2 regions of the Pantoea sp. X-Soil-ISGK-355 genome follow, and region 2 is predicted to be linked to the other one. Evidence: predicted binding sites of a transcription regulator. Region 2 holds the regulator's gene; the other holds the start of a gene.

Region 1 (4,801 bases), 1.2 Mb from region 2:
CCTTCGCGTGACCAGAAGTAGAGATAGCTGCCATGTTGTTGATTGAGAGCGCCTTTGAGTGCGGCAATCAGCGACGGGTTTTCCCCCGGCCAGAAGCTGGAAAAGGTTTCATCGTCGGGTAAATAGAGTGGCAATGACAATTGTGCCGGCGTGTTCAGAAGCACCTCAGCAAGAGAACAAGCAAAAAATCGGGGGAAGTCTAACACAGTTTTCAGAAAGAGATGAATGGGGCGTCCCTGCCCCGATCCTGTCAGGCGCGCTGCGATCAATGCTCGCGTGGTTCCTCAGCCTCCAGCACCACTTCTTCCGGACGTAACAGCGAGATCACACGGAAGATCAGCGCCAGGCCGACACCCACGATCGTCGCCAGTGCCATGCCTTTTAGCTCTGCTGCGCCGATATGCACCTTCGCTCCGCTGACGCCGATGATCAGGATCACCGAGGTCAGGATCAGGTTCTGCGCTTTGTTGTAATCGACTTTGGATTCGATCAACACGCGGATACCGGATGCGCCAATCACGCCATAGAGCAGCAGCGACACGCCGCCCATGACCGGAACCGGAATCGCCTGGATCATCGCCGCCAGTTTGCCGACGCAGGAGAGCAGAATCGCCAGAATCGCCGCGCCGCCAATCACCCAGGTGCTATAGACGCGGGTAATCGCCATCACCCCGATGTTTTCACCGTAGGTGGTATTTGGCGTCGAACCAAAGAAGCCTGAAATAACGGTGGATAAGCCGTTGGCGAACATCGAACGATGCAGGCCAGGGTCGCGAATCAAATCTTTCTTCACGATGTTGGCGGTGACAACCAGATGACCGATATGCTCGGCAATCACGACCAGCGCCGCGGGCAGAATCGTCAGCATCGCCACCCACTCAAAGCGCGGTGTATAGAAGGTTGGCAGGGCAAACCAGGGGGCTTTGATCACGCCACTCCAGTCAACGATGCCCATAAAGGCAGAGAGCAGATACCCCGCCACGACGCCGACCAGAATCGGGATGATTGCCAGGAAACCGCGGAACAGCACTGAACCGAATACCGTTACCGCCAGCGTGACCAGCGAAATCAGCACGGTTTTGCTGTCGGGCGCACTGCCTTCAGCGGGCAGCAGGCCAGCCATATTGGCGGCGACACCCGCCAGCTCCAGACCAATGACGGCCACAATCGCGCCCATGGCCGCCGGGGGGAACATCACGTCGAGCCAGCCGGTACCCGCGCGTTTCACAATCAGCGCCACGAGACAGAACAGCACGCCGCACAGGATAAATCCGCCCAGCGCGACCTCATAACCCAGTGGCAACAGCAGCAGCACCGGCGAGATAAAGGCAAAACTGGAACCAAGATAGGCGGGAATTTTGCCTTTACAGATAAAGAGATAAATCAGTGTGCCGACGCCGTTAAACAACAGCACCGTCGCCGGGTTAATGTGGAACAGAATCGGCACCAGTACCGTGGCACCAAACATGGCAAACAGGTGTTGCAGGCTGAGTGGAATGGTTTGCAGTAACGGCGGCCGTTCACTGACGCCAATGGCGCGACGAGTCATCATTTATCCCCTTATGTTTTTTATCCCCGGGGTTTCGCGCCTCTGGCACAGCAGCAGTGATGCCGATGCGCCTTGCGGCAGACCGAATTCATTCGGGGAGTTTTTTTGCCAAAAAAAAGCCGACTCTCTGGTCGGCTGTGCGATTTATTTGGTTCCGAAAATCTTGTCCCCGGCATCGCCGAGCCCGGGAATGATGTAACCCTTTTCGTTCAGTCCCTGATCCACTGACGCGGTGTAAAGCTCGACGTCAGGATGCGCTTTCTCCAGGGCGGCAATCCCCTCTGGTGCGGCAACCAGAACCAGCACTTTGATGCTGGTGCAGCCCGCTTTCTTCAGCAGGTCGATGGTGGCGATCATAGAGCCACCGGTCGCCAGCATCGGGTCGACCACCAGCGCCAGGCGCTCTTCAATGTTAGAGACCAGCTTCTGGAAATAAGGAACCGGCTCCAGCGTCTCTTCATCACGGTAAACACCCACCACGCTGATACGGGCGCTGGGAACGTGTTCAAGCACCCCTTCCATCATGCCCAGGCCGGCACGCAGGATCGGAACCACCGTGATTTTTTTGCCTTTAATCTGATCGATCTCTACCGGGCCGTTCCAGCCCTCAATGGTGACGCGCTCTGTTTCCAGATCGGCGGTCGCTTCGTAGGTCAGCAGGCTGCCCACTTCAGAGGCCAGCTCGCGAAAACGCTTTGTACTGATATCATGCTCACGCATCAGGCCCAGTTTATGTTTGACCAGCGGGTGTCTGACTTCCACGATCTTCATTGGTGTTCTCCCGGAATGAGTTGAGCTAAAAAAAAATCGCGGGATTATACCGCCTTTTGCGCGCTGCGCCACCTGCTCTTGCGCAAAGCCACGGGTTTTACCGGGACAAATAGAGGATTAATGAAAATCGCCTGATGCGCAATGCCGGACTCGCAAACGTTTGCCTGCACTGATAGAATTGCCGCGCTTTATTTTAAACCACCAACCGCAACTCGCGTGGGGACCTCGCAGTGACCGACAAAACCTCTCTCAGTTACAAAGACGCCGGTGTTGATATTGATGCTGGTAACGCTCTGGTTGACCGTATTAAAGGCGTAGTGAAAAAGACGCGTCGCCCGGAAGTGATGGGTGGACTGGGCGGTTTTGGTGCGCTTTGCGCGCTGCCGCAAAAATACCGTGAACCCGTGCTGGTCTCCGGCACCGATGGCGTTGGCACCAAGCTGCGTCTGGCGATGGATCTTAAACGTCACGATGCCATTGGCGTTGACCTGGTCGCGATGTGCGTCAACGACCTGGTGGTTCAGGGCGCCGAGCCGCTCTTCTTTCTCGACTACTACGCCACTGGCAAACTGGATGTGGATACCGCCTCTGCGGTGATCACCGGCATCGCCGAAGGGTGTCTGCAGTCGGGTTGTGCGCTGGTTGGCGGTGAAACCGCTGAGATGCCAGGCATGTATCACGGCGAAGATTACGACGTGGCCGGTTTCTGTGTCGGCGTGGTGGAAAAGTCAGAAATTATCGATGGCAGTAAGGTGCAGGATGGCGACGTGCTGATCGCCCTCGGCTCCAGCGGCCCGCACTCTAACGGCTATTCGCTGGTGCGTAAGATTCTGGAAGTCAGCAATATCGATCCGCTGGCTGAACAGCTGGAAGGTAAACCGCTGGCCGATCATCTGCTGGAACCGACCCGCATCTACGTGAAAAATATCCTGAGCCTGATTGAGCAGGTCGATGTGCACGCTATCGCGCACCTGACCGGCGGTGGCTTCTGGGAGAATATTCCGCGCGTGCTGCCCGACAACACCCAGGCCGTGATCGACGAGAAGAGCTGGCAGTGGCCGGCGGTCTTCAGCTGGTTACAGCAGGCGGGCAACGTCAGCCGCTTCGAGATGTACCGCACCTTTAACTGCGGCGTGGGCATGATCATCGCACTGAGCCCGACAGATGCGGACAACGCGATTGCGCTGATGCAGGCCGCGGGCGAGAAAGCCTGGAAGCTCGGCGTGATTAAAGCGTCTGATGCAGAAGAGCGTGTGGTCATCAACGGATGAAGAAGCTGGTTGTACTGATTTCCGGTAACGGAAGTAACCTTCAGTCCATCCTTGACGCCTGTGAGAGCGGGCGGATTCACGGCAGTGTCGCTGCCGTGTTCAGCAACCGTGCCGCCGCTTATGGCCTGACGCGGGCACAGGAGGCGGGGATCCCCGCCCACGCGCTTGCCGCCAGCGACTTCGCTGACCGCGAAGCTTTTGATCGTCAGCTCATCGCTGAAATCGAAGCCTACCGTCCGGATCTGATTGTGCTGGCGGGTTATATGCGCATTCTCAGCAGCGCATTTGTGGCGCATTTTCACGATCGACTGCTGAATATCCACCCTTCCCTGCTGCCGAAATATCCGGGTCTGCATACGCACCGTCAGGCACTGGAAAACGGCGACAGCGAACATGGCACCTCCGTGCATTTCGTCACTGACGAGCTGGATGGCGGTCCGGTGATCCTGCAGGCAAAAGTCCCGGTTTTTCCCGGCGACAGCGAAGCGGAGATTACGGAGCGGGTGCAGCATCAGGAGCATGCCATCTATCCGATGGTAATCGGCTGGTTTGTTGAGGGTCGTCTGGCGATGCGTGACGGCAAGGCCTGGCTGGATGGCGAACCGCTGCCGCCGCAGGGTTATGCTAACGGTTGATGCACTGGAAGCCAGGGCTTCTTATGAAGTACTGGCAGAGTAAAGGCTCAGGAAGCCTATGCCCTCCGTAAAGACGCAAAAAATGCCATCCATGGCAGCTCAGCACGGGCGATTACGCACCTCATACCTGAGGTGCGCCCGAAGCCGGCCCAACGTTTTGCGTTGTTCAAAAACGCACCCGGCGTTTTTGTCCATGGCCCGCGATGCTTTACTACGGGCATTGGCTCCCATCGCTTTAAGCCTATGAGCCGTCTGACACAAAAACCTGCTCTGCTCCCGTTGCTGGCTCAGCCGTAACGCCCCGTAATGTAATCTTCGGTCCGTCGCTGCTTCGGCGCGGTGAAAATCCGGTCGGTCTCATCAAACTCCACTAACGCGCCCTGATGCATAAACGCGGTGTAATCTGACACGCGCGACGCCTGCTGCATGTTGTGCGTTACCAGCACCAGCGTGAAATGCTGCTTGAGCGTGGTCATCAACTCTTCAATCACCAGTGTAGAAATCGGATCCAGCGCGGAAGTCGGCTCATCCAGCAGCAGCACTTCCGGCTCAATCGCGATGGCGCGGGCAATCAC
Region 2 (4,801 bases):
AAATGGTCCGCAAGGGCATTAAAGACAGCGGCTGCAATCGCGCCATTATGGTGGCGCACAATGCCACGTTTGATCTGAATTTCATGTCGGCGGCAGCAGAACGTGCCAGCCTGAAGCGCAACCCGTTTCACCCGTTTGCCACCTTTGATACTGCGGCCCTGAGCGGACTGGTGCTGGGTCAGACGGTGCTGGCGAAAGCCTGTATTGCGGCGGGAATGGAGTTTGACAGTACGCAGGCGCATTCTGCGCTCTATGACACTCAGCAGACAGCGACACTGTTCTGCGAGCTGGTAAACCGCTGGAAACGGTTAGGCGGCTGGCCACTGCCCTTCGCCGAGGGCGACGCAGACGCCTGCGCCTCCGCATAAGGGATGCCACAATGAAAAAGGCCGACATGATGTCGGCCTTTTTTTATTCTGCTTCTTTAAACTTTTCTGCAGTCTCTTTGATCAGTGTCTGCAGCTCACCACGTTGTAACATCTCAACGATGATATCGCATCCACCAACCAGCTCACCATCGACCCACAGCTGCGGAAAGGTCGGCCAGTTAGCGAATTTCGGCATCTCGGCACGAATGTCCGGGTTCTGCAGAATATCCACGTAAGCAAAACGCTCACCGCAGGCTGACAGCGCCTGCACCGCCTGTGCAGAGAAACCGCAGCTTGGCAGTTTCGGGGAACCTTTCATGTACAGCAGGATCGGGTTTTCTGCGATCTGGCGCTGAATTTTTTCTACAGTACTCATAATTGCCTTCCTTAATTCGTTACTTCGTGTTTGTTTATTGTAGCGACTTCGCAGCGTGACTGAAAACGAGATTTTACCGCTGTCCGATTAAATCGCCATCATTGTTAAGTTCCGCCTCGGGACGCCTGAATGCCTGATTATTAACAGCTGGTAACAGTTTAATAATTCGTAATAATTTCGTTGAGATAAGATGCTGAAAATGTTCATTTTCAGCGCGATTGCATGGGTTGCAAAGATTAATATTAAAAGGCATTACAGTTTTTAAAAGAACTGGACTAGAATGGCCTGGGCACTGATCCTGGATCAGATTAATCTCAACTTTGTCGCGGTGCGTAGTGGCCCTGACAACTTAACTAATCAACGGACTATGCGTTTAATCATTACGCTTTTCATGCTGGCCTTTGCGCAACTGTTTTTCAACGTCGCTGCTGCTTCCCCGCACACGCCGGTGAACGTCAGTACGCATAAAGCAGAAAAAAAGAGTGCGCGCGATGATGAGCGCCGCAAGCGTCGCCAGGTAAAAACGGTGACCAAAAAAACTCGCCTCAGCCCTGTTCAAAAACTCAAAACGAAAAAACAGAAAAAAGTCGAACTCACTGCTAAACAGACGCCTGCTAAGAAGACCTCGCTTAAAACCGCCCGTATCAGCAAAAGCAAAGAAAAAAATAAAGAAAAAAAACGCTATGGTCATCAGCGCCTGCTGAAAACCGCTGAGGTCACCACCAGCGAACCTGGCACGATTAAAATGAGCAAATCACACCGTCAGCGCTACCAGAAAGCGCGAGAAACCGCGATGACGAAGCTGATGGGACAGCTGGGTAAACCGTATCAGTGGGGCGGCACCTCACCACATACTGGTTTCGATTGCAGCGGTCTGGTCTGGTATGCCTATAAAGATCTGGTGAAGTTTAAGATCCCGCGTACCGCTAACGAGATGTATCACCTGCGTGACGCAGCACCGATTAAGCGTGAATCGCTGGAGAAAGGCGATCTGGTCTTCTTCCGCATTAACGGTCGCGGTACGGCGGACCACGTCGGCGTTTACCTGGGCGATGGCAAGTTTATTCAGTCGCCACGTACCGGCAAAGATATTCAGATCAGTGCATTAGGCGAAGATTACTGGCAGCGCCACTATATTGGTGCCCGTCGGGTGATGACGCCGAAAACCATTCGCTGAGCAGCACTACAGTCCGAAAAAAGCCGGGATTATCCCGGCTTTTTTTATTAGTGCAGAATGGCGGTAAAACTGAAAGCCACAATCATCAGCAGACAGCCGACAGTGGTCATTAACGCCAGTTTAAGATCGGTACTCATTGTTTGCTCCTTAGTCACACACTTTGTAGGGATATGGCATTTTCCCACAGGGTCCGGTAAAAATCTCGTTTTATCCGTTCAGCCTTGTTAGAATCTCGCCTTTGTTGCGCAACGCGTGCAACCCTGATTCCGTTTGCGCATCTTTTGAGGCGTTTTTTCTCCGCCAGAAGCCTGTTTACCGGCCAGAAAAGCCGCATTTTTGCGGAAAAAACCCTGAGCAGACGCAAACGTTTAACATTACGCTTATCATAGAGTTAGGTAAGCACTGGAGTCCGATTTTCATGGCAACAATTAAAGATGTGGCGAAACGCGCTGGCGTCTCAACGACCACCGTTTCGCACGTCATCAATAAAACCCGCTTTGTCGCTGAAGAGACGCGCGAGGCGGTCTGGCAGGCAATTAAAGAATTGCACTACTCGCCGAGCGCTGTAGCACGCAGTCTGAAAGTAAACCACACCAAGACGCTGGGTCTGCTTGCCACCTCCAGCGAAGCGCCCTATTTCGCTGAAATTATTGAGGCGGTTGAAAATCACTGTTTTGATAAAGGCTATACGCTGATTCTGGGTAATGCGCATAACGACCTGCAAAAACAGCGCGCCTACCTCAGCATGATGGCGCAGAAGCGTGTCGATGGCCTGCTGGTGATGTGCTCTGAGTATCCGGACGATCTGCTGCAGATGCTGGAAGAGAACCGCAATATCCCGATGGTGGTGATGGACTGGGGCGAATCGCGCGCCGACTTTACCGATACGGTTCTCGATAATGCCTTCCAGGGCGGCTATCTGGCGGGACGCTATCTGATTGAACGCGGACACCGCGATATCGGTGCCATTCCGGGTCAGATGGAGCGCAATACCGGCGGCGGACGCCATGCCGGTTTCCTGAAGGCACTGGAAGAAGCGGGAATTCAGCCGCGCGCGGAATGGATTGTGCAGGGTGACTTTGAGCCAGAGTCGGGTTATCAGGCGATGCAGCAGATCCTGTCGCAAAAGCAGCGCCCGACCGCCGTCTTCTGCGGCGGCGACATCATGGCGATGGGGGCCATTTGCGCCGCCGACGAGATGGGTCTGCGCGTGCCGCAGGATATTTCGGTAATCGGTTATGACAATGTGCGCAACGCACGCTATTTCGCCCCTGCCCTGACCACGGTGCATCAGCCTAAAGCCCAGTTGGGTGAGAAGGCGCTGGATATGCTGCTCGACCGCATCACCAGTAAGCGCGAAGTGTCACAAACGATTGAAGTCCATCCGACGCTGATTGAGCGCCGTTCAGTGACCGATGGTCCGTTCCGCGACTATCGCCGCTAATCCTCGCTTAACCACTCCTGATTAAGCGTTTGCGCATCACCCAGATAGCTGAGCAACCAGCCTGTCGCCGGTGATGCGCGATCCTCGGCCCAGCTAACGCAGCAGGGGCTGTCCGGAAATGCTACCGGAAGCGTTAGCTCCACCAGCTCGCCACTGTCGAGCAGTGGCCTGGCCAGATGCCCCGGCACCATCGCCACGCACAAGCCCGCCTGCACGCATTCCAGTCCGGTTTGCCACTCCGGCACCACCAGCCTGCGCTGGTTATCCAGCGTCCATGTCATACGACGCGGCAGTGCGCGTGATGTATCTTCCAGCACCAGGGACGGCCAGCTACGCAGCGTGTCGTCATCTATCTGGCTCGCCTGCGTCAGCGGATGATCGGGCGCGACCACGCAGCGCCAGTTGAGCGTACCCATATCGCGAAACGCAAACCGTCCGCCCACCGGAATTGCCTGGGTGGCCCCAATCGCAACTTCTACCCGGCCATCGGCCAGCGCATCCCAGACACCATTAAAAACTTCATAGCTGATGATCAGCTCCATATCGGGGAAGTGGCGATAGAAATCTTTGACCAGCTGCCGGGTGCGCTGAGGTTTGGCGATACGGTCAACGGCAATGCTGAGCTGCCCGCGCCAGCCATTGGCCAGCTGCTGACACTGCCGCCGTGTAGCAAGCATTTTTTTGATGACGCTGCGCCCTTCCCGGACAAAATGTTCGCCTGCTGGCGTCAGCACCACTTCACGATGCTGGCGTTCGAACAGCGGCACCGCCAGCCAGTTTTCCAGCTGACGCACTGTATAGCTGATGGCAGAAGGTACCCGATGCAGCTCCTGCGCGGCTGCGCTGAAGCTGCCCCCTCGGGCAACCGCGTCAACGACCTCTAATGCATATTCTGACCACATAATCTGCCTTCAAAAATTTTAACAGCAACCGGCAAATATTACCGTTTCACAGCGGCAAACGCACCTTTTACACTCTGCCGCGTTTATCCTGCAAAAATGAGAATGAGATGCTGTCGAATAAAGGATTTATGCCCTATCTTGCCCTGCTGAGCATGCTCGGATTTTTAGCCACTGACATGTATCTGCCCGCCTTTGGTGCGATGCAGCACACCTTTAATACCTCGCCCGGCCTGATTAGCGCCAGTATGAGCCTCTTTCTGGGAGGCTTTGCCGTGGGTCAGCTTTTCTGGGGACCGCTCTCCGACCGCATCGGCCGTAAGCCGGTGCTGCTGGCCGGACTGACCCTGTTTGGCGTCGGCTGTGCGGGCATGCTGTGGGTGAATGATATTACTCTGATGCTGGCGCTGCGCTTTGTGCAGGCCATTGGCGTCTGTGCTGCCGCCGTGAGCTGGCAGGCATTGGTGGTGGATCGCTACCCCGCCGCGCGCGCCAACAAAGTCTTTGCAACGATTATGCCGCTGGTTGCGCTCTCCC

What was found. The regulator PurR, encoded in region 2, represses purine synthesis genes. The targets are predictions, from matches to a motif close to CANGCAAACGTTTGCNTG.
Region 1: a site for PurR is predicted at 2,470-2,487, ahead of purM (phosphoribosylformylglycinamidine cyclo-ligase). Genes of this name have one in related genera too.

Annotation. Positions count from the first base shown of each region.
Region 1 is NZ_AP035971.1:3,024,461-3,029,261, forward strand. Features, by position in the region: gene hda (DnaA inactivator Hda) at 1-158, opposite strand, end outside; gene uraA (uracil permease) at 266-1,549, opposite strand; gene upp (uracil phosphoribosyltransferase) at 1,694-2,320, opposite strand; gene purM (phosphoribosylformylglycinamidine cyclo-ligase) at 2,551-3,591, shown strand; gene purN (phosphoribosylglycinamide formyltransferase) at 3,588-4,226, shown strand; gene pstB (phosphate ABC transporter ATP-binding protein PstB) at 4,514-4,801, opposite strand, start outside.
Region 2 is NZ_AP035971.1:1,831,817-1,836,617, reverse strand. Features, by position in the region: gene rnt (ribonuclease T) at 1-368, shown strand, start outside; gene AC6I8J_RS08455 (Grx4 family monothiol glutaredoxin) at 412-747, opposite strand; gene AC6I8J_RS08450 (C40 family peptidase) at 1,112-1,921, shown strand; gene cydH (cytochrome bd-I oxidase subunit CydH) at 1,969-2,058, opposite strand; gene purR (HTH-type transcriptional repressor PurR) at 2,340-3,365, shown strand; gene punR (DNA-binding transcriptional activator PunR) at 3,362-4,267, opposite strand; gene punC (purine nucleoside transporter PunC) at 4,375-4,801, shown strand, end outside.